Linked DNA regions of Desulforapulum autotrophicum HRM2. The protein of the gene in region 1 interacts with the protein of each later gene in a pairwise test. Links are inferred from orthologs where the notes say so. Each region holds a gene or a part of one and is shown in the gene's direction. Other genes may lie near its edges. The genes, in order: recJ and topB.

The links.
Region 2: the proteins of recJ (region 1) and topB interact in binary tests that used the Escherichia coli proteins (3 or more experiments, as listed by UniProt). The link is inferred for Desulforapulum autotrophicum HRM2 from one-to-one orthologs.

The regions. Positions count from the first base shown.
Region 1 is NC_012108.1:2,444,902-2,460,610, reverse strand. The notes cover bases 12,035-14,963. They hold recJ (single-stranded-DNA-specific exonuclease RecJ), read left to right. Parts: upstream 12,035-12,604; coding sequence 12,605-14,323; downstream 14,324-14,963. Other genes in these bases: HRM2_RS10730 (hypothetical protein), read left to right, coding at 14,435-14,863; HRM2_RS10740 (DUF4911 domain-containing protein), read right to left, coding at 12,226-12,435; miaB (tRNA (N6-isopentenyl adenosine(37)-C2)-methylthiotransferase MiaB), read right to left, coding at 12,035-12,236. In the rest of the region: HRM2_RS10795 (hypothetical protein), read right to left, coding at 1-681; HRM2_RS10790 (glycine cleavage system protein R), read left to right, coding at 875-1,429; HRM2_RS10785 (PFL family protein), read left to right, coding at 1,445-2,818; HRM2_RS10780 (MFS transporter), read left to right, coding at 2,891-4,057; HRM2_RS10775 (IS1634 family transposase), read left to right, coding at 4,313-5,989; HRM2_RS10770 (ArsA family ATPase), read right to left, coding at 6,310-7,236; HRM2_RS10765 (hypothetical protein), read right to left, coding at 7,246-7,548; HRM2_RS10760 (hypothetical protein), read right to left, coding at 7,550-7,981; HRM2_RS10755 (carbon starvation CstA family protein), read right to left, coding at 7,982-9,751; map (type I methionyl aminopeptidase), read right to left, coding at 9,968-10,849; more of miaB, read right to left, coding at 10,854-12,034; HRM2_RS10725 (hypothetical protein), read left to right, coding at 15,181-15,709. UniProt on the Escherichia coli protein: Single-stranded-DNA-specific exonuclease.
Region 2 is NC_012108.1:2,953,486-2,969,416, reverse strand. The notes cover bases 7,166-10,316. They hold topB (type IA DNA topoisomerase), read left to right. Parts: upstream 7,166-7,532; coding sequence 7,533-10,100; downstream 10,101-10,316. Other genes in these bases: HRM2_RS12875 (ChaN family lipoprotein), read right to left, coding at 10,147-10,316; HRM2_RS27095 (hypothetical protein), read left to right, coding at 7,166-7,283. Outside these bases: HRM2_RS12910 (DUF1638 domain-containing protein), read left to right, coding at 1-171; HRM2_RS12905 (acyl-CoA thioesterase), read right to left, coding at 409-834; HRM2_RS12900 (cysteine peptidase family C39 domain-containing protein), read left to right, coding at 988-3,345; HRM2_RS12895 (DUF547 domain-containing protein), read left to right, coding at 3,759-4,517; mtgA (monofunctional biosynthetic peptidoglycan transglycosylase), read left to right, coding at 4,824-5,519; HRM2_RS12885 (SDR family oxidoreductase), read right to left, coding at 5,840-6,631; HRM2_RS28335 (TrmO family methyltransferase domain-containing protein), read right to left, coding at 6,644-6,856; HRM2_RS27670 (hypothetical protein), read left to right, coding at 6,904-7,110; more of HRM2_RS27095, read left to right, coding at 7,068-7,165; more of HRM2_RS12875, read right to left, coding at 10,317-11,172; HRM2_RS27090 (hypothetical protein), read right to left, coding at 11,405-11,572; HRM2_RS12870 (POTRA domain-containing protein), read right to left, coding at 11,659-13,998; HRM2_RS12865 (translocation/assembly module TamB domain-containing protein), read right to left, coding at 13,995-15,931.

The DNA.
Region 1 (15,709 bases):
TTCAGTCTGGACTTCCATGCTCTTGTGGGCAAGCCGGTACTTCATGTACATGAACCAGGCAAAGAGAACAAAAACAGCGGAAACGGCAGCCACGAAAAACCACTTGAAATCAACAATGGTTTCAATTCCCGTGCGGGCAAGAAAGGTGATGAGGTTGGGAATGATCCAGTAGAGGAACACAGCGGCAAACACCAGAAAACCAATGACAAAAATGTTAAACCGGCTGATTCTAAAAAAAAGTGCTTCAATTTTATTGCCACCTTTAGGGTGGTCCTTGTCACCAGACGCCTCCCCTGGCAATTCTTCCCCCCCCAGAAAAGCCATCACGGCCTTGAGAACAAATCCAAGGAGCAGAATCATTCCCACCGGAATACCCACAGCCCCAGAGAACCATGCCCTGAAGGGAAAGGGGATATCCTTTGACACAAGTTTTACCCGATAGTTTTCAAAGGGACCAAAGGTATTTTCAAAGTAATATTTATTAAAATTAGTCATGGTCGCCCCCTTGACCTCGTAAACCACCTCATTGTTTGCATCAATAACCTGCATATAGGATTGATGGCCCGAACGCATGGTGGCAAGGACAAAAACTTCAAGTTCCACAACAAAAAAAGCAACAATGACAATCACCAGCAACACTTTGTGCTCCTGGAGAAGCTCTGTCCAGCTCTTAAATCCCATTGATTTTTTTCGTCCCCCTCTATATTCATACAATTGGAGTCCAACGCAAAAACGCTGGTATTATAATCACTGCCTGCTGAAACATCAATATTTTAATGGGTCCCGTCAGGGACTAAACCATGATTTTGGTTTACCTTCACCATGAAATATACTATGAACACCCTTTTAAATGAAGAATCAGGAGTATACATTTATGGACAAATTAATCATCACAGTCCTTGGAAAGGACAGACCAGGAATTATTGCGGCCACGGCAAAGAGCCTCTTCGACCTTAACTGCAACCTTGAAAACGTAAACCAGGTCATTCTCCAGAACCAGTTTTCCGGCATTTTCATTGTTCTGCCCCCACCGGAACTTAGCCTAAATACCGTCAAAACAACCCTTGAAAAGGACCTGGCAGACACAGGGATTTATATCCATGTGAATCTTGCCGACACGGCCCCCAACGGTAATGGAAAAGGTGAGGGAGAAAATTTTATCATAACCACCATCGGACCGGACCAGAAGGGACTTGTGGCAAAATTCACAAGAATTATTGCCGATGCAAATGTGAATGTCACAAACCTCAGGGCCGTATTCAAGGGAGGTGACACTCCCGGGGCCAACATCATGGTCTACGAAGTGCTGATCACCCCTGATACCGATCAGAAGGCCCTTTTTTCCGCTCTAAGGGACAAGGCCGCAGGTCTTGGGCTGGACGTCAGTATTCAGCACAAGAACATCTTCCAGGCCATTAACAAAATTTAGGATAAGGTGCGAACCATGTTTAACGAACAAGAGATCCTTTCCACCATTGAAATGGTCAAGAACGAACATCTTGACGTCCGGGCAGTGACCCTTGGCATTAACCTCTTTGACTGCGTGAGCCACGACCTTTCAGTGTTTAAACACAAAATCAGAGAAAAAATCGTCACCCGGGCCGAAGCCCTTGTACCTGTGTGCAACACCATTGGTGAAAAGTATGGCATACAGGTGGTAAATAAGCGCATCTCCACAAGCCCCATCGCCCTTGTGGGCGCCCCATTCAATGCCGAGCAGATGGTTGAGATCGCCATCTGCCTCAACGACATTGCCAAGGAGGTCGACATCGACTTCATGGGCGGATTCTCAGCCCTTGTGGAAAAAGGAATCGCAACCGGAGACCGATCCCTCATGGATGCCCTGCCCCGGGCCCTGGCCGAAACCCAGCGCATCTGCGCTTCGGTCAACGTTGCCACATCAAGGAGCGGCATCAACATGGATGCCGTGCTGGACATGGCAAAGGTTATTAAAAAGGCAGCGACACTAACGGCCCAGGATGACGGCATTGCCTGCGCAAAGCTGTGCGTGTTTGCCAACATCCCCCAGGATATGCCGTTCATGGCGGGCGCCTACCTGGGTGTTGGTGTTGCAGATTCCGTTATCAACGTGGGGGTCAGTGGCCCGGGGGTTGTTAAGAAAGCCATTGAAAGAGCCCTTGAGGCACGACCAAATCTCACCCTGGGCCGCATCGCCGAGGTGATAAAAACCACGGCCTGCAAGGTGACACGGGTTGGAGAACTCATCGGCCGGGAGGTTGCGGACAACCTTGGCACCCGGTTCGGGGTGGTGGACCTCTCCCTTGCCCCTACGCCAACAGTGGGTGACAGCATCGGCGAAATATTCCAGGCCCTGGGACTCACCAGCATCGGTGTTCCAGGCTCAACAGCGGCCCTTGCCATGCTCAACGATGCCGTGAAAAAAGGCGGGGCCTTTGCAAGTTCCCATGTGGGCGGCTTGAGCGGTGCCTTTATTCCAGTGTGCGAAGATCTCAACATTGCCGAGGCCGCAGAAAAAGGATACCTCACCATTGAAAAACTTGAAGCCATGACCTGTGTATGCTCGGTAGGGCTTGACATGGTACCGGTTCCCGGGGATATTTCAGAAGAAACCCTGGCCGGCATTATGGCCGATGAAATGGCCATCGGCATGATCAACAACAAGACCACGGCCACCCGGATCATTCCTGTTCCCGGAAAAAAGGCAGGGGATAGCGTCTTTTTTGGCGGACTTCTGGGTGCGGCAAAAATAATGAAAGTACCCCATGCCACAAACCAGGACTCGTTTGTTCGCCACGGGGGAAGAATTCCCGCCCCCATCCACAGCCTGAAAAATTAGACAGGGCTTAAAATTACCGGGATTGAAAAAAGATCCAGCCCCAAGGCCGGAGGAACAAGAGATGAACAAAAAATGACCGAAAACACAAAACTGAACGTCAAGGTGGTTGCAGCCCTGACACTTGTCCACTTTACCGGGGACTTTTACAGCTCGTTCACAAGTCCCCTTCTTCCAGTGTATGTGGACAAGCTTGCCCTGTCCATGGCCCAGGTGGGATTATTAACAGGAATGATACGACTCCTGGCCTTTGTGGTCCAACCCTGCGTGGGATACCTGGCTGACCGTTACCAGACCCGAGCGTTTATTCTCTGGGGAGTGTTCCTGACAGTTACCTGTATCCCCTTTTCCGGCATCGCCCCTAACTTTTATGTGTTGATGGCGGTTCTGGCGGCAGGTTCAGCCGGGTCATCCATGTTTCACCCTTCGGTCACGGGCATGCTTCCCCTTTATTCCGGCCCGAGAAGGGGGTTGTGCATGTCCATATTCAACACAGGTGGTACCCTGTCCTTTGCCATCGGCCCCGTGTTCATCTCCTGGTATGTGGGTCGATTCAGCCTTGAGGCCATGCCCTGGACAATGGTATTGGGATTGATGAGCATTCTCTTCTGCCTCCGGGCCATCCCCATGCCCGTGAGCGAAGGAATGCAGAATTCAGGTTTCTGGGGTTCGCTCAACGAAAGCCTGGGCCATGTTTGGAAACCCATTTCCTTGATCTGGATCGTCATGGTACTCAGGGCCGTTGCAGGCCAGTCGTTTATAACGTTTATGCCAATTTTTCTGGTGCAGAAAGGATATGATCTCATCTCGGTGGGGTTTATCGTTTCCCTGTTTATTCTTGCCGGTACAGTGAGCGGCCTTCTTTCAGGCTCCCTGTCGGACAGCATGGGTTTCAAACGGATTTTCTTTGTCACCCATCTGCTCATGACCCCGGCACTGCTGGCCTACCTCTTTATGCCGGGGGCCTTTGTCTATGCCGGCGCGTTCATCGGCGGTTTTTTTGCCCTGGCAACCATGCCCCTGGGGGTGCTCATGGCCCAGAGGCTTGCGCCCAAAGGAAGATCCATGGTTTCAAGCCTGATGATGGGGCTTGCCTACGGCCTTGGCGGTCTTTTCTCACCCCTGGTGGGCAAGCTTGCCGATATCTACTCCATTGAGACCGTCCTGTTCTGGACCGCCTTTGTGCCGCTCATCACCCTCATCCCCATTGTCAAATTTCCACAACTTGAAAAAGAGGCCTAAAACAGGTGGTGCCTCTCCCCATCTCCGGGCGGACACAACAAAGCACAAAACTCGACAGTAGTAGCTCACATTCGACACCCCCAACAGAAAAAAAGGACTATTTTTTGATGACTGTTTTTCTACATGATAAAAGTAAGTTATTCAAATCGCCCTAAGATAAATAATTTTTATTTACTGAATGTAATTTACCCTAGATTTTTCTAATTTGTTTTATTATAATTTGCCAAAATGAAAAACAATACATTGAGGCAATGCATGAAAGAATTACCAGAAATAGATGGGTTTACCGTTCAACATCTTCCAATCATTTCTTCATATGCCCGGAAAATAGGGATAATTGATATAATAAACACCCTGGTCCCCACTGAAATGGGGATTGATGCCGGGACAGTTATTCTTGGAATGGTACTCGATACCTTGACCGGAAGAAGCCCCTTGTACAGACTGAATACATTTTTTAAAAATCAGGACACCGAGCTTCTTTTGGGAAAAAAGACAGACCCCCGAAAATTTTCTGATTATACCGTTGGACGTGTATTGGACAGGATATACGAATACGGTGCAATGAAGGTTTTTTCAGAGATTTCCCTACGAGCCTTAGATTATTTCAACATAGACCGTAGCCATGTAAGTTTTGATACAACCTCGGTAACTGTCCAGGGGGACTACCCTTTGTATTCCAAAGATGCCGATAACAGTAAGACCATGACGATCACCTACGGCCACAGCAAGGACCACAGGCCTGATTTGAAGCAGTTCTTGGTTAAAATGCTCTGTGTTGATCGCACCATTCCGGTATTTGGTCAAACTGAAGATGGAAATGCATCAGACAAAACCATCAACAACGAGGTGCTTTCATCCATATCAAAATACATGGCGGAAAATGGAATCAAGAAAGAAGGATTTATTTACATTGCTGATTCCGCAATGGTTACCCGAAAAAACATGGAAAAGATCGGAGACGGAATTCGGTTTATCAGCCGTCTGCCTGCAACCTACAAGGAGTGTTCCCGCCTGATCCAAAAAAGCATCGTTGAGGACAATTGGACTGATCTTGGGAAATTGTCTGATACCACGGAAACCCAAAACCGACCGGCCGCTGTGTATAAAGCATGTGAATCGGAAGCGATCTTGTATGGTCGATCATACAGGGCGGTTGTGGTTCATTCAAGCGCCCACGATAAAAGACGGCAAAATCGAATTGATCGAGAGCTGAAGAATGAGCATACAGAACTTTCGAAAAGAATCAAAATCTTGTCAAAGCAGGAGTTCTTCTGCCATGCGGATGCTGAGAAAGCTGCTATAGAGATGAGCGAAGCAAAACATGTTTTTTATAAACCCGTCACCCAGGTTGTTGAAATCCCGAAATATAAACGGGGACGGCCCAAAAAAGACGGCTCCCGGGCATTGGACAAAATGATGTACAGTATCTCTTGTGAATTGGCCGAGACCGATGCTGTGGAAAATCTCAAAAAAGAAACTGGATGTTTTGTCCTGTTGTGCAATGTGGACAGGGACGGCCAGAAAGGATACAGTTCCTACGATATCCTCCGGACGTACAAAGATCAATATGGGATCGAGCAAAACTTTGGTTTCATAAAGAACACACCGATCGTGAATTCGATTTTTCTAAAAAAAGCTGAACGTATAGAGGTGCTGGCCCTTGTTCTTCTCCTGTCTCTTTTGATCTGGCGTCTTATCGAATATAACATGAGACGATATGCGAAAAAAGAGAACAAGGATCTTCCCGGCTGGAATAAAAGAAGAACTTTCAAACCCACCTCGTTTATGCTGATGATAAGTTTTCAGTATCTGATGATTTTAAAAATCGGGAATCACAGACGACTGAACAGACCCTTATCCACGAAGCAATTAGAATATTTAAAGGCGTTGGGCCTGAAGTCTCAAATATTCACAACTCCCGGCGGATAATCAATACCCCAAAAAAATGGTGGAGATTTATACTCTATGGTGCGGAATGTGAGGTAGTAGGTAGGCGGGAACGGGTGTTACTCTGAACGGGTTAAATGGCAACGGTGGGCATGGACGCCCAAGGAGTTGCCATTTTCCTCGGAGCAGGCCATGGACGGTCTGCGAGAATGAGAGAAGGGTAACACCCGTTCCCGCCTGCCGGTCGAAACGAGTTTCATATAAAAACCGGCACGGCCGGAGAGAGGGATCTGCTCTGGCAACAACGAAAGATGAAACGCCTTTGTTTGCTGTGTTTTGGAGGTGTTACATATAAAAAAAGGTTACAGCAATTTTGACCCGGTTACCCTTTCAACAAGGGTGGATGCGTCAACTTCCCAGGAATCAACAAATTGATTCAGGGTGTCAATCCCGGTGAGGGAGTCCGCCGAACTGGGTAGAGACAGCGGCCTTGAACCGGCAATGGAAAACCCGGGCAAGCCCCTGGTGTCATCAACCCTGTTCCACACAACACTCTTGACTGGGATGTTGTTTTTGCCAAGATCACTGACGATGCGCTCTGTTTCGGAAATTGAAAGACTGTCATTGTTCAGCACCACGGAAAGGGTTGTGGTGGCAGGATTCCGAAACAAGGCTTCAAGGTCCATGTACTCCTGTTTAAGGGTCATGATGCGATTCAGGATCTTATCCCGCCCATGTTCTTTGTTCCCATAACGAACTGTTGAAACGATCTTCTTTTTTTTGTTGATCTCGTTTCGCAGCTTTTCAAGCTCCTGGATCCAGATCCGGGAAAGGGTCGGCAGGAGAAAAAATTTCACGGAAATGGCCGTTGGAGGCATATCAATGATGAGGTAATCAAGGTCGGGAAAGCCCTGCATGATCTCGGTCAAGGCCCGGACAAGGGCGTGTTCCTCAAGGCCCGGGGAAAATTTTAAAACATTGAAATACCCGTCAAGGTTAAAGGCCGTGAGATAGGAATAGTTTCTTTTCAGGGAATCCCTTGTTTCCTTTAAAAAAAGCTGAATCATACGTTCACGGTCAATCTCGGCGGCAAGCAGTCCCGGCAAGATCGCCCGGGGCGTGTGGCCCAGGCGTGTCTTAAAAATATCTGAAAGGTTGTGGGCCGCATCAAAGCTTGCCACCATCACCTTTTTCCCGACCCTTGCCAGCACCATGGCAGAGATGGCCGAAACCGTTGATTTGCCGGTTCCACCCTTGCCCATGTAAAACACAAGTGAGGTTTTATTCACAGGACACCATCATGATACGTCAAAGGTGGAAAAAAGATGGGACAAGGGTTCGTTGGCCGTGTCTATCTTTTCGGTCATCAGGAGAATCTCTCTTTCCATGAGGGGTAAAAGTGACAGGGAAATCTGCATGGGAGGGGAAGGAATGCCCACAAAGGCTCCCTGGACAAGAAGGGCAAAAACGTGCTCAAGCTCTTCAAGCTCTGCCTCAATGGCATCAACGGCCTTGCCCCTTGCCACCTCGTCTGCAATTTTATAAATTGAGACAAGGTTTTTTTTCGCTTTCAAGACAAGGTCTTTAAACGGTATTTTCATCTCATTTCACCCTGAAAATTCTTTGATCAAAGGCGATACGCCTTTGGGAAGGATAGTAGTAATAAACCGCGTAGAGCCCCATGAGAATAATTGCAGAACCATGGAATTTTTCGAACTCCGCCACCACGACAAACATAGTCCACCAAGGGGTCAACTGGGATACCAGCAACAGGCGCTGTTGAAACTTGAAAAATCGGTCCGCCTGGGCGCCATGGCGATCCTTGAGGGAATGGGCAAACAGGGTTCTCATCATCAAGGGAGCGGCAAAACAAGTCACGGCACAAATGACCAGCAACAAAACCTGACCCCCTTTCTCCATATGCCACAAAGGGATAATTTCCTTTGTCCTGGCCATCCCGGAAACAACAAGCCCGGCCAGGGCCGGACCTGTCATAAGGTAGTAGGTTTTCTTCAATCCATCAACCTGTGTCATTTAACTGGCATCGCCATCAACCGACGTTAATTCCAGATCCTCGGTTTCCAGATCCTCAATTTCACCGTTGATGCTGAAAAACTTCAGGGTGCCCTCAATGGAAATCCACACGGCAATAACAAGAATGATGGCGTTGACCGTCTGGAGAAGCAGATTGTGCTGGGTACCAAATTTTGTCTGGTTGAGAACCAATGCCCAGATGGTCATGAATACCATGAAAACAGAAGGTATTCCAGCGACAACCCACTTGATTCCGCCCCTGCCCTTGAGATAAACCGTGATGATGATCAAGGCCAGGGCCGCCAGGGTCTGGTTGACTGCGCCAAAAAGAGGCCACAGTTTTAAGGCGCCTTTGCCGCCGGCACCCGTTGCAAAGGCAAGGGCCAGGGCCGTTATAACTGCGATAAAAGTGGCGATATATTTACCCGTGAGAAAATCCATGCGGACGCTGGTGAAAAGTTCGGAAATGATGTAACGCTGGATCCGTGTTGCCGTGTCAAGGGTTGTTCCTGCAAAGGATGCCACAAACACACCCATTACCACCAGGGCAATTTTAAAAGAGATACCGGTTGCAGCAATCATGTTGGCTGCGCCATTGACAAAGGCGGCAACTTTAGAACCCAGACCTGCGGCTGCAGCCCAGGACGAATAATGGGTTGACCAGGCGGCGATTCCCGTGAGGGTCTCACCGGTTTTGGTGGTATACCCCATGCCGATGCCGGCGGCTACAGCAATGATTACAAGGGTGGCAAGGGATCCTTCCATGAGCATGGAACCATACCCCACAAACAGCGAGTCTGTCTCGCTTCTCACCTGCTTGGACGAGGTACCGCTGGATACCAGGGAGTGAAATCCAGAGATGGCGCCGCAGGCAATGGTGATAAACAAAAAGGGCCACATGGGTGGAGCCTGGGCAGGTGACATCTGGACTGCCGGGGCAACGATTTCAAGATTTCCGGAGAATGCCGAGGCAAATACGCCTGCAATCAATAATGCCATGGCCACAAGGAGTTGGTGTGAATTGATGAAATCCCTGGGCTGGAGAAGGGTGGTCACGGGCAGGGTTGATGCAATAAAGGCATAGATCAAAAGAAGGATGGTCCATACGCCCGTGGCTGGAATTCCGGCCACGTCGGGCATCGTAATAGGCAGGTAGGCCCCTATGGCAACGGTCACATACATGGCAACCACGGCAATGATCGACCAGAGGACAATGCCCTTTCCCTTTTGATAGATCAGATAGCCAAGGTAGACGGCAATGGGGATTTCAAACCATACGGGCAGGACGGCTGCAGGGTACATGGCAAATACAACGGCAATGACAAGGCCGAAAATGGCTATCACAATCCATAATTCCAGGAACACCAGGATAAAAAAGAGGAATTTGGTTCGGTTATTGACATATTTGGCAGTGTAATCGGCAATGGATTTACCCTGGTTACGCATGGAAATGATCAGCGAACCAAAATCATGGACAGCACCCATGAAAATGCTGCCCACAAACACCCAGATAAGGGCCGGGACCCACCCCCATATGATGGCAACCGCGGGTCCCACAATGGGTCCAGTGCCTGCGATGGAGGTAAAATGATGACCGAAGATCACCTCCTTGTTGGTGGGAACATAGTCAATCCCGTCCTCCATGGAAACTGAAGGCGCAGACGAAGTCCCAGACAGCTTAAAAATTTTTTCGCCAATAAACCGTCCATAGAGCTTGTACATCAACAGATAACCGGCAAATGATGCGACCATGATCAACAAAGCACTCATTTAACACCCCTCTTTTTGTCATCCGCGGCACTTGGGCCGCATGGGTTATATTAGTTATCGCAACTATTATAAGGATAGTCAGCTGCTTTTAATAACTACCTGAAATCAAAAAAGTCAAGTGCTAAGGGGCCAGGTTTTATAATTTAAACTAAATTACTTGCCTTTTGGTCCATCAATCGCAACAAATCCACCAAACCCAAGCAAATGTCAATCGCACTAGTAAGGCGTAAGGCTTTCCCAACCGGTTTCAGTGACAACAATGGTCTGCTCAAACTGGGCCGACAGGGAACCGTCGTTGGTTACTGCCGTCCAATTGTCATCAAGGATATGCAGATCCCTTGCCCCAAGGTTGATCATGGGTTCAATGGTAAAGACCATGCCCGGCACAAGTTCGATACCCTGGTTCTTTCGGCCGAAATGGAGCACCTGGGGATGTTCATGGAAATCAAGACCCACGCCGTGGCCGACAAACTCGCGAACGACCGAGCATCCCTGGGATTCGGCATGGGTCTGAATGGCATAGCCGATATCGCCCAGATGGGAACCCGGCCGTACAGTATCAATGGATCGCCTTAAACACTCCAGGGCAACAGATACCACCTTTTTTGCATCAGGTCCCGGGGTACCGACGAAAAAGGTCTTGTTTGCATCGGCATAATAGCCGTCGAGGATGGGGGTGATGTCCACATTCACGATATCCCCGTCCCTGAGCACCCGATCCCCGGGAATGCCATGGCAGATAACCTCATTGACCGATACGCAAACACTCTTTGGAAATCCACGATAGTTGAGGGGAGCGGCAATGGCCCCACCCTTTCTGGTTTCGTCCTCAACCAGGGTATTGATTTCGTCCGTGGTGATGCCCGGGGCAATCATGGCGGCAACCTTGTCCATGATAGACAAAAGAAGAACTCCAGACTTACGGATGCCTTCGATCTGGTTGGGCTCTTTGAGAATAATGCCGTACCTGCGTTTGTAGGACTCTTTCAGGGTCAGCACCTGATCCTTGTCCATGCAGCAGTTTTTATACTTTTTTCCGCTTCCGCAGGGACAGGGAGCGTTCCTGCCGATCCGCCTGCTTTTTCCTTGGGTCTTCATCTATTTATCTCCCTTGCACTGCCCACAGGGAATGGGGGTAGGCATACTTTATTTTGACATCCAGGATCTCTCCAGGACAAACATTGTTTCCATAAAAATGGACAATTTTTCCCGATTCGGTTCTACCCGTCATCTGGGGAAAATCAGACGGATTTTCACCCTCATCGTGTCTCTTTTTCTGACTTAGTCCCTCCACAAGGACCTGCTCCCAGGCACCGACCAGGGCCTGGTTCTTTTGATGGGTCATCTCGTCCTGGAATTGGATGAGCTCGTTGAGTCGCTCCATCTTTTCAGCATCTTCGACCCCATCTGAAAATTTTGAGGCAGGTGCCTGGGGCCTGTCCGAGTAGGCAAAGGCAAATATGCCGTCAAACTCAACCCGTCGCACAAGGTCCATTGTTTCGTCAAAATCAGCCCGGGTTTCAGAGGGAAACCCAATAATCATGTCTGAAGAAAGGGCAATTGACGGACAATTTTTCCTGAGTTTTCCAACCCGTTCAAGATATTGTTCCTTTGTATACCCACGGTTCATTTTTTTCAATATCCGATTTGATCCAGACTGAACAGGAAGGTGAAGCTGATTGCACACCTTGTCAATATCCCTGATGGCATAAATCAAATCGTCTGAAAGATCCTTGGGATGGGAGGTGGCAAATCGAATTCTTTCAATGCCTGAAACCCGGGAAATCTGTTCGAGCAGATCCGAAAAAGAACAAATCTGCTCTTTTTGGCCGTAGGAGTTGACATTCTGACCGAGCAGGGTCACCTCTTTTACCCCGGCATCGGCAAGAATACTGATCTCCTCAACAATGCTCTCCGGGGTACGGCTTCGCTCCCGTCCCCTTACATAGGGGACCACGCAATAGGTGCAGAAATTGTCACACCCCTGCATGATGGTGACAAACCGTGACACCTTATCGTTGTCAATAAATGAAAAATCAGGCATGGCCTCGTAAATGGCCGGTGAATCTTCAACGTCCGTGATCTGCCCCCTGCCATTGAGGACGTTCATAATATGGCCTCCCAGCCGGGAAAAGGCCTGGGTCCCGAGAACAATATCAATGCAGGCGTTGCGCTTGAATACCTCTTCCGCTTCCTGCTGGGCCACGCACCCGGTCATGATGGTTATCAAATGGGGCTTTGCTTTTTTCAGGGGAGGCACCCGGCCCAGAAAGCTGAAGGCCTTTTCCTGGGCCTTCTCACGGATCGAACAGGTATTGCAGACAATGATGTCAGCCCTGTGCAGATCATTGGTCTTCACATATCCAAGGCCGCCGAGTATGAAAAAAAGCCTTTCAGTATCATAGGTATTCATCTGACACCCGATGGTGTATATGTAGGCATATCCCTTGGGATTTTCCGTATGGATCTTTTCTTTAAACGTCACTGATCATGATATCCTTTTTCAAATCTTCCATCACGGCAAACGCCTCGGAAGAACAGCCGGGGGAGATGGCAAGCCGAACAAGACCTGCGGTTGAATCAAGGGTGGTCAAAACGGCAAGATTGTCATATCCCTCAAAGATAAACTTGAGAAACCCGATCCTGCTCTTTTCCATCCGGTACAATTTATGAACGGTCTGCATTCAAAGCCCCTTTGAATTAATAAATTACAACCTTTATCTATATCATCTTTGGAGAACATCTTTCAACCCGTAATTTAAAGGATGTTGCAATTCCAGCAGAAAGAATCGATCGGGTATAGAATAATTTGACATTTTCCCACGTCCTAATATATGGTTAAAATTTTATTGGATGGGTATGGAAACAGAGTGGAAAGAAAAAAAATCGAACTCAGCCACTGTTGCAGGACTTGAAAAGGCCCTGGGATGCCATCGAATTGTTGCAACCCTTCTTGCAAATAGGGGTGTAAAAACCCCGGAAGCCGCACTGGCCTTCCTTACTCCAACCATGGAAACCCTTACCAGTCCCTTTTCCCTCAAGGATATGGACAGGGCCGTGGAACGGATTATCCTGGCCATTGAAAACAATGAACGAATACTTATTTTTGGCGATTTTGATGCAGACGGAATCACTGCAACAGCTGTTCTCAACGATTTTCTGACCCATGTCAATGGAGAAATTTCCTGGTATATCCCCCACAGAAGCAAAGAGGGATATGGGCTCAAGGTTGAGCACATTGCCATGGCAACCGAACAGCAGATCGATCTTATCGTCACAGTGGACTGCGGTTCTGACAGCTTTGAAGCCGTTGACCTTGCACGCCTGGAGGATATTGACGTCATTGTTACCGACCACCACGAGGTGCCGGACCCCGCCCCACGGGCCCTTGCCATTGTGAACCCCAAACAAAAGTGCTGCCATTCAGGTCTTGACCACCTTGCCGGAGTGGGGGTCGCCTTTTACCTTGTTATTGCCCTGAGAATGGAAATGCGCAAAAGAGGAATGTGGCAGCGGTTCACAGAGCCCAACCTGCTGGCAAGTTGCGACCTTGTGGCCCTTGGAACCATTGCCGATATGGTACCCCTGACCGCTGAGAACAGGGTCCTAACCATTGCCGGCATAGAGGTGATGCGAAGGGGGAAACGACCCGGGCTATCTGCCCTTTTTGACGTCGCAAGGATCGATGTGGCCCTTATTGACTCGGATGACATTGCCTTCAGGATCGCGCCACGGATCAACGCCGCGGGAAGAATGGCCCACGCCAGGATCTGCATTGACCTTCTGTGCTCAAGGGACCCCAGGGGAGCCGAACAAAAGGCAGACCTCCTGGACCAGCTCAACAAAAAGCGCCAGCAGACAGAACAAAGCATAGTTGCCGACATTGAACGGCGGATTTCACGACAAAACGGCGCACCCTGTAAAGATGCCCTGGTGATGTGGGATTCGTCGTGGCACCCTGGGGTTCTCGGCATTGTTGCATCAAAGATTTCCCGAAAATACGTCTGCCCAGTCGTGCTCATATCCACGGCAAACTCACCTGCCACAGGATCCTGCAGAAGCATCAACAACATCAACATCCACAGTGCCCTTGGGCAATGCAGTGACTTTCTTGAACGATTCGGGGGCCATGCCATGGCAGCCGGGCTCACAATCCAGGAAAAAAATATGGCTGCGTTTTCCCATCACTTTGAGAATACCATAAGATCCATTGTTCATGGAGAACCCCGAAAACGGATTCTGGAACTTGATTGCGCCCTTGAGATCGATACAGTCACAAAGGAGCTTATTGAGGCCATTGACAGTTTGAGACCTTTTGGAATGGGCAATCCCGAGCCACTGTTCTACTGCAAAGATATAAAAGTAACCCATTCGACCATCATCGGAATGCGCCACAGAAAGATGGAACTTGCAAAACAAACTAACGCTTCCGGCCCTTGCATCAGTGCCGTCCATTTCAACATTGATGATTTGGATTGTCTGCCCGACCACTTTGAACAAATTGCATTCCGAATACGAATGAACCGTTTTAACGGCAGGTTTTCTCCGCAAATTATTATTGAGGCATCATGATTTTTATCTTGAAACACTATCGAATTTTAGCTTATAAATAAAAAGATAAGTGTCAATGAGCATGAATAGAACGAACCAATCATTTAACGCAGATATATAGAAGGATATTCCATGGGCAAGTCATTCAGTGTAGGAAACCGGGAATCAAAGCTGCTTTCGAAAATTGAATCCTCCAAAACACGGGAAAGAGACCGTGCCATAAGTGCTGTAAGGGACAATATTGAATCCTTCAGTAACAAGGTCTCCATGCGGCTTGTGGAGACAGGGCTTGTGGAAACAGTCAGTAAAAATGCCATCCAGGAACAGATTGCAAAATGCCTTGAAACCCTGTGCAGGGCAGAGGTGTTTGACATTGATTTTAAAATCGCCCCGTTCCGAACCCTTGTGGCAAGCCCCAACGTGGTAAGTCTATACCTTACCGCCTACATTGTGGAGACCCTCATCAACCACAAGGATGTCATTGATATTTTTGGCAGCGATGAGGATATTTACTTTTGCATACAAAAAGAGACGGCCGCTCTCATGGAAAAATCCCGCTAGGATTTTCACCGGGATCACCTTCGGGATGGCCTGTTTAACCGTGCAGAACCAGTTCTTACGGCAACACCATCCCAGGTCATCCTCTGTTTTATCTCCCCCGGTATCCTCCTTTCAAACACGCCTTTTTAGCTCATTTTCGCCATTTCCTTATTGACTTATCAAATAAGTGCTGTAAAGTATCTGTATGCGATTCTTTAAAAGAATATGCTTAACCCCATGAATCTTTATCAATCCACTAAAAGAAATTCAATCAAGAACAAGCCAATATTTTAAAATCTACACACGGGGTTATTTAAACAGATAGTTCAGGAGGAAATATGAGCGATTTTTTAAAAAACCTGAGAAGCACGCATCGGGGGGCACCCCCAAGACCTTCCGGACCTACCAGAAAGGAGATCGGAGATCGATACGGCTTGGGAAGCGAGCGTAGAAAAATGACTGACCGGAGGGGTCCATTCCCCCCCCAAAGCCAATACAAGGAGACCGATGAAACAACAGAATACCTGCCCATCATAAAAGAAAGTATTGCCACCATGGCAGCAAGCCTGGAGCGAATGGCAGAGAATCAGGAGAGTCTCATACAGGCACAGATCAAACAGCACGAGTCTGTCGGTACTTTTTTTGAGAATCTCAATCAGATTCTGATGGATAGGGTTGTGCCTACCCTGGACGCTGCAAGTCAATCAAAACCCATTCAAAAGGGAACAACGAGCTATGCCTCTGGAACCCATCACACCAAGGATGAGGTGATTGAGATAATCCGCGACATGCGTAAAAAGCGGTCAACCTTTGCAGAAATTGCCCAGGCTCTCATGGACAAGGGCATACCGACCTTCTCAGGAAGGG
Region 2 (15,931 bases), 510 kb from region 1 along the record:
GAATATCTTAAAGATCATGTCCAGGAGCTGGGGCGATGCGCCGGCACCAGCTGTAAAACCGTTGCCATGGACATTGAGGACCAGGTGGTAAATACCAGTGGCGGTATTCCACTTTTTCTGGGTCGAACCATTGTGGCGACCCTTTCGGGTCGTCCGGATATGGTGTTGTGAGCGCTTTAATATAAACCGGCATGGCCGGAGCATGATATCTGCTCTGGCCACAACGAACAATGAAACGCCTCAGTGTGCAATGCTTTGGTGGGCGTTTCATATAACCGGCACGGCCGGAACGAGGTATGGCTCCGGCCTCAACGAATTTTGAAACACCTTCATTGACAATGCTTTGACGAGTGTTTCATATAAAAAAAAGCTTGATCATTGAGTAATGACAAACAGCGATCTATAAGTCTATGATTGATGGGCTATACGGGTCGCAATTTTGAATGCTTCCGGAATTTCAACGGGTGCTTCCGTCGCCTTGTCCACCACAACGGCAACTATATGTCCGGTGGCGGCAAGGCGACCACTTGTTGCGTGTTTGCCTTCAAAGGCAATGGTAAAGCTGGTTCTGCCAAATTTTGAAATTGTTACAGAGACAAGGATTTCATCACCATAGGTCAGGGCAGATTTGTACTGTGAGCACGCTTCCACATAGTAGAAATTCATGTTGTTTTGGATAAACCAGTCAAAACTGCAGCTGATGTGATCCAGATATTTAAGAAAGGCCGTGTCAAAATAGGTTAGGTAATTGGCAAAAAAAACATGGCCGTTGGCATCGGTATCGGCAAAGCGAATGTCTATGGACTGGGTGAAGGGGGTATTTTCCAGGGGCATGTTTTTTCCTTGGGTTCAATTGTTTTCGTCAGTCATAAGTTCTCAAACTGCAACTACATCCTCAAAAAAGTTTTAAATACTTTGAGAATAGACCAAGTTAACCTGCTCCTCTTTATCATAACTTCAGGCGACTCTGCATCATTTTTTCTAACCATGCAGATGTCCAGGGGTGAACTTGAACCCAAGGTTCCCATTATTTTCATACTTTCCTTGACTAAAAGCATCTTCCTCTCTAAAGTTGAGTTCAAATTTAATATTGGAGAGAAACAACAGGTTCAACTTTGCCAGGAGTACGAAGGCGTTTTTGAGATTGGTTCTAATGTGGATGTGATGTTGAAGATCGATTCTTTCAGACAAAAGCCTGGCTATTGCGGCCCGGCATCGTTAAAAATAGTGCTGGGCTATCTGGGTGTTAAAATCACTGAAAAAAAACTGGCACTGATATCCGGTTGCAACCCGGCCTGCGGGATCGGGGCAGAGGGCCTTGTGGGTGCCGCCCAGAAGCTTGGTTTCCGCGGTCAAGTTAAAGATTTTTCAGACCTGGATGATATCCGTGAGTGGGTTAATTGTAAAAAGATACCGGTCATTGTCGATTGGTTCGCCTTTGAAGGGGGACATTATTCTGTCGTAAGCGGCATCGACACGGAAAATATCTACCTGGAAGACCCGAGCCTGGGTCATCGGCGGGCACTGAAGCTTTCAACTTTTATGCGGTTGTGGTTTGACTTTCCCAGCAATTACCTTAAATCCAAAGACGAGTTGATCATCCGGCGAATGATCATCATCGACAGGCGCACCTATGATGAGCGGCTTCGGAAAACCACCGGCTACTATGCGGAATTGAAGAAACTGGTGGCCGGGCGAAGCGATATCCGAATCGAAGGGCACCTCCTCAAACAGCGCAACTCCGAAACCGATTTTTACCGGATCGTCTCGCGCGACGTCAAGCCAAACGATCGATTCATGATCATCCGCGCCGGGATCCACGGGGATGAAGTGGCCGGTCCGCTGACCATTATCCGTTATTTTAACCGCATCTTCGATTATGCCCATAAACGCGGGATTAAGCTCATTATCTATCCCCTTGGCAATCCGACAGGCTACGATGCCCGGCAGCGCTATAACACCGATGAGGGCGAGGGGTCTGACTTTAACAACGATTTTGTACGCTACGAGCTTGAAAATGGGAAACTGGTGGATGACATCCGCCGGGGCGCTAAATTTAAACGGTGGTACTTGTCGTCCGACAGTCGGCTGAATCTGAACCTGCCGGCCGAAACGCTCCTCATGCACCATCTTCTGCGACGTGACCCTCTGGAAAACATCGTCGCAGCCCTCGACCTGCATCAGGACAACATTTCCAAAATTGATTATCCCGCCGCCTATCATTACGCTTTCGGAGATCTCTCGGTTTATGGCAGGATCGTTGAGGCGATCCATAAAACCGTGCCGATTCTGGCCCACAAGGTGATCAACGCCGGCCAGAACAGTGGCATGAGAACTGACAGAGAGGGCTTCATCGTCCGACATGACGGAACCTTTGGTGACCTGATGTACCGTCTTGGGGTGTCATATCCGGTAACGGCCGAAACCACCGGCAAAACGCCGATCGAAACGGCCTGTCGGGTCAATTGGCTATGGATCAAAGGTCTTGTCGACCTGGTGGCCAAAAAGCGCGCCATCGTTAAACGGTCTTTTAGTCGCGAGGTCGTTCAGCCGTTTAAAAAATTTGCATCCAGGCATCGCCTCATCAATGCTGGACGGGTCACGACCGATGCCGGGGTTTATCCCATATACGCGGTCCTCACCCTTAATCACTCCAGAGATCTTCCCCGCATCATCCTTTCGGCCGGCATTCACGGCGAAGAGCCGGCCGGGGTTTATGCCCTCCTGGAATTTATGCACCGGGACCTCGCCAGGTATCTGGGGCATTTTTCTTTTATGATTCTGCCCTGCCTCAATCCCTATGGCTTTACCCGTTGTGTACGTTACGGCAGCCAAGCAACCGACCTGAATCGATCTTTCGACAATGATACCGGGGTGCCGGAAATCGCCGCTGTCAAGGATTTGCTGCACCAGTTTTCTGGCCCCTACCGTCTGGCGGTTGACCTGCATGAAACCGACACCTATATGCCCCGGGGCAAGGCTTTTTTGGTCGAGGATATTCCGGCCGGATTCTATATGTACGAAACCACCCCCAGCGGGCGGCCGGTTCTCGGCCCGGCGATCCTGAAAGCCCTCCACACCGCAGGCTATCCCATCACAAAGCGCCAGTTGGTATACGACGCCGAATGCCGCAACGGACTGATCACATCCATTTCTCCCAACGCCCCTGATTACCCGGCGCAGTCCGAATTCAACGGCACTCTGGATTGGTATATGCTCAAAAAAAATTATACTCAACATTCGATTACAACCGAGACGCCCACCGCCTGGCCTTTAAGACGACGGATTGCCGCCCACAGAAAAGCACTGATCCATGCGTTGAACAACCTTAAAAAAAATTTGTAGAGATGATAACATCGACAATCTGCCGATCTGAATATCACCGGTAATCCTAACGAGATTCTTGACATCTGCAATGGCCCTAACCTGTCAGTGCAGCCATCCTTGCAAGTCCATTGGCTTTCACTGCATTCAGATCCGTACCAGAACCAACTAACTGCAAAGGATACACAAGGGATTCACGCAACGTAAAATCGGCCTGAACATCGGCCACTAAAAAATTCTCATGTCCCTTTGCCGTGCTTTAAGCGATCAATTGATGAACAAATTTACTACTGCCAGTAAAATTCAGAGACTGACTGATCAGATGTAAGATTTTCATGAGTGATAAAACTTTTAGGCATCATAGGATTGAATTAAAAGAAATTATGCACATCCTTTAACGTAGAAAAATAACCGTACAAACGAAAGGGGCATTTATGCTGAAAAAAACAAATCTGGTTGTGATTTTTCTAATGGCTTTTATTCTGGTCTTCTCTGCCTTGAAAACGCCTGTGATGGCAACTGGAAGTGTCGACAATCAAATATATGCCACACTATTAAAAAAGCATGTGATTGCCGGCCGGGTCAATTATGATGGTTTAAAAACAGACGAACTTCTGTTGGATCAGTATCTCGAGATACTCAGCAATACCGACATTGCTTCTCTTTCTAAAACCGCTCAATTTGCCTTTTACATCAATGCCTACAATGCTTTTACCATAAAGCTGATCCTTACCAGATACCCGGACCTTGGTTCCATTAAGGATCTTGGCGGATTTCTTTCAAGCCCATGGGATATCCAATTCATCCGGTTGCAGGATAAAAAAATTTCTCTGGATATGATCGAACACGATATTTTACGTCCCGATTTCAAAGATCCAAGGGTACATTTTGCCATCAATTGTGCATCTAAAAGCTGCCCACCTCTTCACAATGAGCCCTACGAACCCGATCGCCTGGAAGCGCAGCTTGACCAGCAGGCAAGAGCATTTATTAACGCTGAGAACAATTTTATCATCAAGGGATCCCAGATCTCCATCAGTAAGATTTTTAAATGGTTTAAAGGGGATTTTGATGATAACCCACTGAAATTTATACGTGCCTATGCCTCTGGTAATTTAAAGGATGCCCTGGAATCCAATTCTGTTATAACCAAGATCAATTACCTTGATTATGACTGGTCCCTGAACAATTAAACCGGGATTGTACTGTCCGTATCAACCAAAAAGTTTATCAGACTTATACTTTAATCCACTGGATATTTGAGTGCCCAAATCAGTCCAGTGGTTATGGGTTTTCCTTTGATCGGATAGCTATGTCTAAAATTTACCCCGACCAGAGGGACGGCGACAAAAAAGATAAGCCTCCTTCAAAATAAGCTCCCGCCACGAAAAAAAATCCTCTGAATAGCTATTGGAGGGGTTTTAAAAAAATAAACGTTGGATTTGGGTCCTGTTTTGGAATTGACAATCATCCGGTTTAAACGTAGAACCCCAGGTGAAATGAAGAGAATTAACCGCATACGCACCTGGATCTGGAAAACTATCGTTAAGATGATCTTATGCCTGTTTTGCTTTACCATCGTGCAGGTTCTGGCACTTAAATACATCAACCCGCCATTTACCCCTGATGTGGCATGGGAATGGGCAGAAGCCATCATTAAAAACACCCCGGACAAACGTCCCCGTTATGTCTGGAAAGACATCAAAGCTGTTTCGCCGCACCTGAGAAGAGCAGTCATTGCCGCTGAAGATCAGCGGTTTTTATCCCACAACGGATTTGATGTCACGGAAATAAAAAATGCTGTATCAAATTTAATCCGCCATGGGAAACTCAGGGGAGCCAGTACCATCAGCATGCAGACTGCCAGAAGCGTGTTTTTGTTATCCAGTAGAAGCGTGTTTAGAAAATTGGCTGAGGCCTATTACACGGTCTTGATTGAACTGTTCTGGGACAAACGGCGAATTTTTGAAATGTATTTAAATACTGTGGATTGGGGAACCAACGTCACTGGCGCTGAAGCAGCCGCTCAAAAATACTATTCAAAAAGCGCCAGACACCTCACATCGAATCAGGCGGCGCTGATGACGGCTATTTTGCCGAACCCGCACAAATGGTCTGTCAAGCACCCCACCCAGTATTTGAAAATGCGACAGCGACAGATCATGAAAAACATGCCTCAGATGCCGCTGTTGTAAGCCATCCTGACTGTTTATCTGCTGGTTTTAATTTTACCTGAAAGTTCTACCTAAAACTTGCAAGCGGTAGTTGGTTGGATATGCAATTTTTAGGTTCTATGTATCATAAGGTTGTCAATTATGGTGGTACCAAGGCAGCAGAAAACCTGGTTGATGGGGCCTTAGGGTTCACTCAAAAATAAATTACCAATTTTGGGGGTCAAGTCGCCTGCCCTGCAAGGCGTGAAAATGCAGGCATATCAGGAATACGCCGAATTTTTACAACGCGTCAGGGCTGGATGAATTGGCCTCCAAAATGTAAAGTTATTTTTGAGTGGGCCTTAGATCAGTCCACGATAATTTCCACCGTCTATTAGCAGGTTTTGTCCTGTAATATAGCGCGCCTGAACACTTGCCAGAAAAACAGCGGCAGCACCAAAATCCAATGGATCTCCAATGGTTTTGCAGGGGTTTGCGTCCTTCATCTCCTGGATTATTTCTGCCACAGGCCTGTTTTCCTGATCCGCCCGGTGCTGTGCCAGCTGATCGATGCGGGATGTTCTGTGGGTGCCTGGAAGAAGGGCATTGACCGTGATGCCTGAGGGTGCAAGTTCAGTTGCAATGGTTTTCAGAAAACCGGTCAGCCCGGTGCGGGCCATATTGGAGAGCAGCAGGTTGCCGATGGGCTGTTTCACTGAGATGGAAGTAATGGCAATGATTCTTCCCCATCCTTTTGATACCATGGCCGGGGTCAGGCCGTGGATCAGATGCACCGCGCTCATTAAATTCAGCCCAAGTGCTTTTTCATAGGCATCCAAAGGTGTGGTTGCAAAGGTTCCGGGTGGTGGTCCGCCTGCATTTGTCACCAGGATATCAGGATCTCCCAGGGAGGCTTGAACCTCTTGAATCAGGCGGTTAATCTCCTCGGCATTGCCCATATCAGCCCCGAAACCGACGACCTGGGTCCCGGTTTTTTGTGAAAGTTCACGGGCAACCTGGGTTGCCTCGGTCGGATTGCGGGAGCAGATGGCTAATTTGCAGTGTTCGCTGGCCAGCTGTTCTGCACAGCCGCGGCCCAATCCACGGGTTGATGCCGTCACCAGGGCAACTTTTCCTTGAATTCCAAAATCCATTTATTTTCCTCCTTAATATTCCATTGTGCCATGGAGCACAGGCTTTATGGAGACCACAGGTGTTCCATCAATGGCTTCCATGGGGCCAACTTTTAATCGATGCCCAAAGATTTCCAAAACGGTAACCCGGTGCAGGCCAAGTGGGCTGGGTGGTCTGTCTGGAGACCGTGTAGAAAAGACACCCGTTATAGGTTTTCTTTTACCACCCCGTGGGGGGGGAATCAAATGGTCTCGTCTTTTTATTTTGCGGCGTATGGTTTTTTAAACAAAATATGTTCTGCGACAAGGGCTTTTATCTGAACCAAGGGAATCATCTGAGAAGTATACTTTCACGATTTAAGGGGGACATGCTCGAACAGGTGGCTGGTGTGACAGCCCTTGATACCCTGGGGCCTGAAGACTGGATTCTTTTCAGGGAGCCTGTTCCCATCATCCCGTGGAGGATGAAATTGGAAGAATCAAGATCCCTGCATGGATAAAAGATTACCTGGAGCTATCTCCTCAAATTGACGTCTACATCAAAAGGGACTATCCTGATAATATAGGCTACTCCAGCTTGGTTATTCATTGCGGGGCATGCATGATTACACGGCGGGAGATGCTCATGGGAATTGAGCTTGCCCGGGGAAAAAATGTGCCCACCACAAATTAGGGATCTGTATCTCCTGCCTCCACGGAGTGTTAAAACGAATCCTCTCATCATTTCCTGAGGCATTGGCTATATGAAGTCGGAGCCCACCGGTATCTGCTTCGCATCGAATCCACGAACCCTTTGTTGTTTGGGCAGATACACCCGGATTCACAGCGACTGGAGACAAGAGTCGCCTGCCTTAAGGCATTGACTCGATTTATCCCCGGTTAATCTGTAGCAAAAATCATGAAAATGGCGTAAGAATAGACCATGACAGAATTGATATTGACAGAAAAATTCTCCGTGGCCTCGGATTTTGCCAAGGCCCTGGGAGTGAAGAATAAAAAGGACGGCTATTTTGAGGGGGATGCCCATGTGATCACCTGGGCCGTGGGTCACCTGGTGGAGCTGTTTGAGCCGGATGATTATGATGCAGGCCTCAAAAAATGGCGGGTGGAGACCTTGCCCCTTATTCCCGAACGATTTCGATACAAGCCCATCACAAGAACCCTGCAGCAGTTTCGGACCATCAAGGCCCTTTTAACCCAGCGGCAATTTGACCGGATTATCATTGCAACGGATGCGGGACGGGAGGGGGAGGTTATTGCCCGGACCATCCTGCTTGAGTCGGGCTTTAGGGACAAGGAACGGATCATGCGTTTCTGGACCAGCCAGGCCCTGGTGCCCAAGGTGGTCAGGGACACCATGAATCAGCTCAAGCCCATAACGGACTACGATCGCCTGTGGCGTGCCGGGTATTACCGCCAGGTATCGGACTGGCTGGTGGGCATGAACCTGACCCGCTTAATGACCGTGAGGCTTGGCGATCTTTTTTCAGTGGGCCGTGTGCAGACGGCGGTGCTGGCCATGCTTGTGGACCGGCGGAACGAGCGGGAGCACTTTATTCCCGAGACCTATTGGAATTTCAAGGTGCTGTTTTCCGGTGACAAGGGGCGCTGGACCGGGCGCTGGTTCAAGGAGAAAGAGACCCGGATTACGGACAAGCCCCAGGCGGACGCACTTTTGGAGCGGTTCCAGGCTGAGAAGGCCCCCGGTGTTGTGGTCTCCATGAAAAAAGAGACAAAGCAAGAGCCACCTCCGCTGCTTTTTTCTTTGACCGACCTTCAGCAGGAGGCCAACAATCGGTTTGGATTTCCGGCCAAAAAGACCCTGGCCATTGCCCAGGCCCTGTACCAGGACAGAAAGTGCCTCTCCTATCCCCGAACTGATTCAAAGGTCCTTGGCACCGCCAGCCTTGGTCTTGTTAACACTGTGTTGGGAAAACTTGAGCAGGCCTGTCCTGACCTGTTCGCCTTTGTGGACCCCAAGCGGGTGAGCCTTTCCAACCGGCGGGTGTTCAACGATGCAAAGCTCACTGACCACCATGCACTGATACCGTTCAAGCCCATTTCTGAGGCGGCCAGCCGGGATGAGAAGCTTTTATTTGACCTGGTGGTGCGGCGGTTTGCTGCGGCATTTCATCCGGATTGCCGGTTTGAAAGCACCCGGGTGGTGACCTTGTTTGCAAAGGAGACCTTTCAGACCCGGGGTAAAGTGATCCTGGATCCCGGATGGCAGCGGGTCTATGGTACAGGTATCCGTGACAAGGCTGAAGCTGAAATCATTCCGCCCCTGGTGGAGGGGGACGAGGGCGCTGTCGAAAAGATCGAACGGGAAGAGAAACAGACCAGCCCGCCCCCCGATTATTCAGATTCCCTGCTCCTCAAGGACATGACAAATCCGGGTCGGTATGTGGCTGAAGAAGAGATCAAGCGCCTCTATCGGGGAGATATCGGAATCGGCACCCAGTCCACAAGGGCGCAGATCATTGAAACCCTTATATCCAGGGGATATGTTCAGCGGGCAGGCAAACGACTTCTTGCCACGGACAAGGGGGGGTATCTGGTCACCCAGCTGAGAAAATGCCCGATCTCTTCGGTCTTGACCTCTCCCGAGGAGACGGCCCGGTGGGAGATGCAACTCAATACCATTGCCCTTGGAGAAGGGTCGGATATTCGGTTTCTGGATCATATCAAGGCCTTTGTTACCAATGCCGTGGCAGAACTGAAATCAGCAGGGCTCAACGTGAAGCTGTTCAAGGCCGAACAACCCCAGGCAGCGGTGATCGGTATCTGTCCCGCCTGCGGCAAGGCGGTCCGGGAAAACCCCAAGGCTTTTTCCTGTGAGGACAGGGGATGTGAGTTTGTGATCTTCAAGAGAATCGCCGGCAAAAGCATTTCCGCCAAAATGGCAACAAACCTGTTGCAATACCGTAAGTCCGGTCCGTTCAAGGGATTTATCTCCAAGAAGAAAAAACGATTCTCCGCCTCCCTTAAAATTGTCAACGAGAACGGACACTGGAAGGTTACCTTTGATTTCAACAATCAGGGAAAAGCATCCTCAAACAATGGGCAAGCCAGCCCCGACCCAAGGAGAAGCATCTCGACTGTTGAACGGGTCAGGTCGGAGCCCAGGGGCCCAGAGTCACTGTCAGCACCCGGAAGTGAACCCACCCAGGGCGCAGAAACCATGCGCTGTCCCCTTTGCAACGGAACCATTATCGAAGGCAACCGGGGATTTGGATGTTCCAACTGGCGGCCGGAACATGGGGATTGCCGATTTGTGATCTGGAAGGAAATCGCAGGTAAAACGCTGACCCTTCAAAACTTGGAGACCCTTATTGCGGGCAAAAAGACCCGGCCCTATGTGTTGAAAAACAGCAACGGCGACAAGTTCAAGGCAAGCATGAAGATGGTCAAGGCCCCAGGCCAGGGGGTTGCCATCGAGGTTGAACCCCAGGGTGAAGGCCAGGGATTCAAGGTTCTTTGCCTGCGATAACATAGCACCTTTAAGCCTCTCCCCGGCATTCTGATGGTTCCTTTTTCTACTCTCGTTTGTGGAGCCGGCTTTTCTCAAGCATTCGTTTGTAGCGTTCGCAGGGGTCCTGGTAACTTACCCGCTGGGTAAACCAGATATAATCATGGGCAGGGGAGGGCGCATACCCTTCAAGTTCCAGGGGGGCAAGGTAATCATGAACCGGTGAAGGGGTGCGGGTTATCTCGACAAACCCTACATTAACCTGGGATATGCCGGGTTTGAGGTGGCGCACCCGGTCAACCACCCCGAGGTTATGTTCGGTGTGGCCACCGCCGATGATAACCACCACGGGCCTGTCTGGCTGGGTGTCATGGAGCTCGGTAATGGTGTGTGCCATGGTATCGTTCCGGGCGACCCAGGTGTCAAAGAGGCGTGACTGCATCCTGGGATTTTTCATGCCGCAGTGAACTTTGGCAAAGAGATCGTACATGTAATCCTGGTAGTTCTTGTCATCAAGGTGGGTGGAAAAGATTGATTGCTTTTCAATCTTTGTGAGCTTGTCCCATCCTTTTCGTGTGATACGCCGCTTTTGGGCGTCTGACAGATCCAGTCCCGCAGCCACAAGGGCCTCTTTTTTTGCAAGGCATACCAGCTCAAGGTAATAGGACCAGAGGGCGTCTGATTTGGTGTCCCACCCCAGCTGTTTCCTGAGCATGGTTCCCACCTTTTTTTCAACAACATCCGAGTGTTTTGCCCGATGGGAATCTACAAAATCCAGTAAAAGGGGGGTGTCACCTGTTGAAAAAAATTCAAACCCCAGCTGGGGATGCTTGCCCTTTGCTATCAGGGCCTGGATAATTCGGCGCTGGAGCCTGTGATGCTCTGGATTATCATGTTTCTCCCCAAGATAGATCACGTCTGCCTGGAGCAAGTCGTCCACCAGGGTATCCATCTCCAGGATTTCCCCTGTGGCTGTATTGATCAGTTGTCCGATCAGGGGATCATTTCTGAACGGTTCCACCGGGGTTATACCGCAGGCCTGGGTCAATACCCCCATTGCCAGCACCAGGACTAATTTTAGCATGGGTCGCATTTTTCAGCTCCTTTTCCGTGAAGCCATCCTTGCCGCAGCTTTTGAACTGTGGACCAGCGGGGCTCGGGCCTTGGAAAGTTGATCGTTTTAATTAATGGAAAGTTAAACGGCGCACTCTGTGTTTGAGGTGCACCCATGGTACGGTCTTCATTGTTGAAATTTATTGCTGCAGGAGCCAGAGATCGTGGATGGCGAATGTGAATGGTTGGAACAGTGAATCGATACGCTGCTATCAAAACATGAAGGAATCGTTTTTTCTTCGGGCTCGTTCTCTACGGCAGATCCAGCCCACAGTGGTGATGTAGGTGTAGCCTTTAGCTGCCTCTTGCCTGCGTTCGGTCTCTCTTTTTTCGGCTGGAGTTGACCCTTTTTTAAGGGTGGATACTTTTTTTGTTTTCATCCCCCACTCCTTTTATCTTGTTCCCCGGATGGATAATTTTATATAATCAGTATCATTTCGGGTTTGGTTTGTAAAGGTCTGGTGGCCTAAAATGTGTAACCAAACGAGAAGTGGATCTGGCCCGGACTCTCGTATTCGTCCTGATTGAGTTTGTAGCCGTAAAGAAGGCTGATGGGGCCGATCACCGTGCCATAGCTGAAACCGCCGCCCAACGATGTTCGAAATCCCTGTTCAACGGCAGTACCGGTTGTTTCACCAAGCCTGCCGCCGTCCAGGAACATGATCCATTCCAGTTTTTCAGTCAGGGAAATTCGGGATTCCAGGCTTGCTGAAACCACGGACATTCCCCCCACAGGCTCCATGTCAAGGTCATGGGCAAGGAGGTTCTCCTTGAAACCCCTTACGTCCGAGGTACCGCCGAGAAAGAAAAGCCGATCCTCTGCAATGGCCTCAGGGGCTGAAATGGGCTGGATGTAACCAAGGCGGGTGCGAAGGGCAAAGGTGACCCGTTTCATGGGGGTCAGGTATTGCCTCACATCAAGGGCGTATTTAATAAAATCGTCAAGGTCACTGTTAAACCCCGTGTAAATATCCGTTGTCAGCGAGGTAAACATTCCAGTCCTTGGCCGGACCACGGAATCCCGGGTGTCATATGCCAGGGCCAGGGAGGTTTTAAGAATATTACGGGTATCGTACTCATCCCCTGGATCCGTTGCCAGATTGTAATCTTCTTCATCGCCAAACCTGGTGCGGTTTTCATAGGTCAGTGACAGGCCTGCGTTGAGGTGGGGAAGAATCGGTTTTGTGAGATTGCTTGAAATGCCCCATGCTTTGACACCAAAATCGTAGTTCAATTCTTCTTTTTTCTGGACAAACAGGGTTAGGGATGCTGTCATATCAGATTTCAGGAAAAAAGGATCTTTGATTCCTGTTTCACCTTCAAATCCGATGCCGCTGACTTCGGCCTTTATCCAGGAGTCAATGTCCCTGCCAAAACTGTTGTTGTCACCGGTCTGGGCGTTGAAATAAAACAGCCGTTCCGTGTCATGGCCAAGGGCTGTCTCAACATAGTAGGGCTTTCTTTCTTTGACGATCACCTCAAGGTCAGCCGTTGATTTTTTCTCTTTTAGGTCACCGGCCTGGATCCGGACCGTCTGGATGGCCCCTATTTTCCTTAATCGTTTTTCTGCATCAACGATGTCTTGAAGTGAAAAAGGGTCATTGGTTTTGATTTTCAGAAGATCCTGCATCGTCCGTTCTTTGAGCCGGGTATTGCCGGTATACCGGATCTCTCCCACGCGAACAAGGGGTCCCGGGTCAACGGTGAACAAAAGGTTAACAGCCGTGTCGCTCGTTGTTGTTATCTCTGTCTTGACACGTACGTGGGGGTACCCCTTGTGTGAAACAAGGGTGGCAATACTGTTTTCATCACTCTTTACCATGTATTCCCTGAAGGGTACACCCGGTTTAAGCGTCAGGGTGCGGACTGTATCGCCTTCATCCAGAAGCGTACCAAGACCCCTGATGGAGACCTCTTTTACCAGAATTGGATCGTGTTCATTGACAATGATTTTGATATGTACATCAATCCCCGGCTGCCCTTTAATGGATTCATTGTCTTCAAAGGTGAGGTCGCTTTTGACCGAGGCATTTTTAAATCCATTGGCCAGGTAGAGACGTTTGATGGCCTTGAGATCATCGTCAAGTTGATGTTGACTGAAACCGTCATTTTTTAAAAAGCCCTTTTCAGACAGGCCCATTTCTTTGTGGATGGCATCGGTTGAAATGCTGCGGTTACCGTCAATGGTGATGGATGCCACCCGCATTCGTGTTTTTTCGTTGATGGTGAAAATGACATCCCAGTAGGTTCTGCCTTTTATGGTTGTTTTTTCCTTGGTAAAGGTGACGGTGACATCCTTGAATCCTTTTTCATGGTAGCGTTTTCGAATGTTGATGACCCCTTTTCTAAGGCCGGCATCCTGGAGGTTGCCCCGTTCAAAGACGGGTATCTCCCCTTTGAGCTGCCGGGGGTGAAAAAAAACAGCCCCCTTTATCTCTATCCGGTATTCAAGGCCTTCATCAATGATCAGGCAAAGGGCCTGGCCATTGTTCCGGGTGACGATTTCATGGGTGATTGAGGCATCGGCAAATCCCTTTTTACGATAGAATGAAACAAGATCCTGTTTGTCTTTTCTCAGCCAGTCAAGGTTAAGGCAGGTCTTTGCAAAGGGCACAAGGGTGGTTGACCACAGTTTGGTTCTCAGCTTGAGGCGCAGGGTTGAGAACTGTTTGTTGCCTGAAATATCCAGCTGTTTCAGTTCAATGCAGGGCGCTGGATCCCTGGGGTTGTCTGCTGGGAAACAGGGGGTGATACCTGAAAATACGAACAGACAAAGGCAAATTAGACCTGGAAGGCACAGTTTCATTGAAACTCCAGACGATACCTGATCTCAGCCCCATAGTGACCTTCGGTGTTTTGAAATCCGGATAGGGTGAATCTGTCCGATAGTTTATAGTCCGTGGATGTCTTCTGGATCATTTCTCCCTCCTTTGCCTCCATGCCGTAGGTGACGGTGATTTTGTCGGTGATCTCCTTGCCGACGGTGAGGTTAATATCACTGAGGGACGAACTTGTACTGCTCTGTCCAACGCCAACCTCAAGGGTATCTATGCCCACGTTTTTTTTGAGTCTCTCGGCAAGGGAAGAGGCCGCTAATCCAGCAACAAGGGAGGCGGGTGATGTGGATGTTCCCCCTTCTGAGTTGATCAACTCGGTTGTGGTCTTTCCGGTTAAAAGAAGGGATAGAATATCCCCGTATTGTTCCTGGGGTACAGATGAAAGTGTCAGGATCAGGTTGTCCGGTGGGCCGGTTAATTTCAGAATAATTTGCCGGTCTTGAATTTGGTGCTCTGCCTGGATGTCAAGCACGGGCGCGATCCCATAGGGATCAATAAAATCCACAATTCCCTTGGTGAGTTCAAATTCCTTGGCATTATAGGTGATGGTTCCGGGAGTAAGGGTCGCCCGGCCCGTGACCGCAGGACCTCCAATGGTCCCGCCGATCTTGAGGTGGGGAGTCACCCAGAGATCGGCAAGGTTGTTGCTGATGGAAAAGGGGGCGTCTGCCCGGACAAGGATGTTCAGTTTAATGGCATTGACAAGATTGTCTGATTTGTCTTCCTGGGTGGTTGAACGATTCTGGACGGATCCCAGGATTTTTTCAAGGGCTGTTTTCTCCAGGTTGAAATCAGCGTTCCATTCTCCCGAGGAAAGGGTGATGGCTCCTTCCAGGGAGGCTTTTTTTAAATTGCCGTTGAGGACAAGGTCTGTCTGGAACAGGGTGTTCATCCTGTCCGGCAACACAACGGGCAGGTCCTTGCCCTTGAGTTGGAAGTTAAACCTGTCCGGTACAAAATCCATAAGCCCCATGTCACCCGACAGGGTAAAATGCCCGGTATCAATCATCCCCGTTATGTTTTGTATCTGGATCTTTTCCCGGTCGGCAAGGATTAGTCCGCTGATATCGTGAAGTTTCTGCCCGGTTTCATCAACAACCATGGCGATGTTGACAAGTTCAACCCGTCCTGTGACAGCGCTCTTCTGGATCTCTTTGTCCACGAGGGCATCAATCTGAATGGCAACCTCTCCCTCAACATTGTTAATTTCCCGGGTAAAGAGTTGTATGGTTCGGGCAGGTATGGTTCCCGTGGCATTGATTTTGATCTTTTGTTCGAGGCTCCCCTTTGCCTGGACCGTTGCCTTCATGCTGCCCTTGACATCCCCTGTCCCGGCAGGATCCAAATAGGGACGAAGATCCGATTGCGTGACGGTCATATCCGACTCAAAGGCCATTTTTTCAAGGGCAAGTAAACTGCCGTCTTCCATGAGCCGGATACGGCCCGCAAGGGTGAGGTCGGAATCTGGATTGGCAAGGGAAAAATTTTTGATGTCAAGGTAATCATCTGAAAAGACAAGGTCCATGGCTGCATCTGCCCTGGGATAATCTTTGTATCCGGCATCTGTTGCCACCAGGTGAACGGTTGCCCCGGGGTGGTCCAGGCTGCCCGTGAGCATTGCGTCAAAGGCATATTTGCCATGGATATCCGGGATATTAAATTGTTTCAGGAAGGGGTGCAGATTAAAGCGGTCTGCCTTTACCTTCAGGTCTCCTGATATTTTTTCAAGGGCAAGCAAACTGCCGTTGTCCATGAGCCGGACCCGGCCCTCTGTAAAGAGGTTGGTGTCTGGATTGTTCAGGGATAATTTTTTGATGTCAAGGTAATCATTTGAAAAGACAAGGTCCATGGCTGCATCTGCCCTGGGATAATCTTTGTACCCGGCACCGTCGGCCGTCAGGT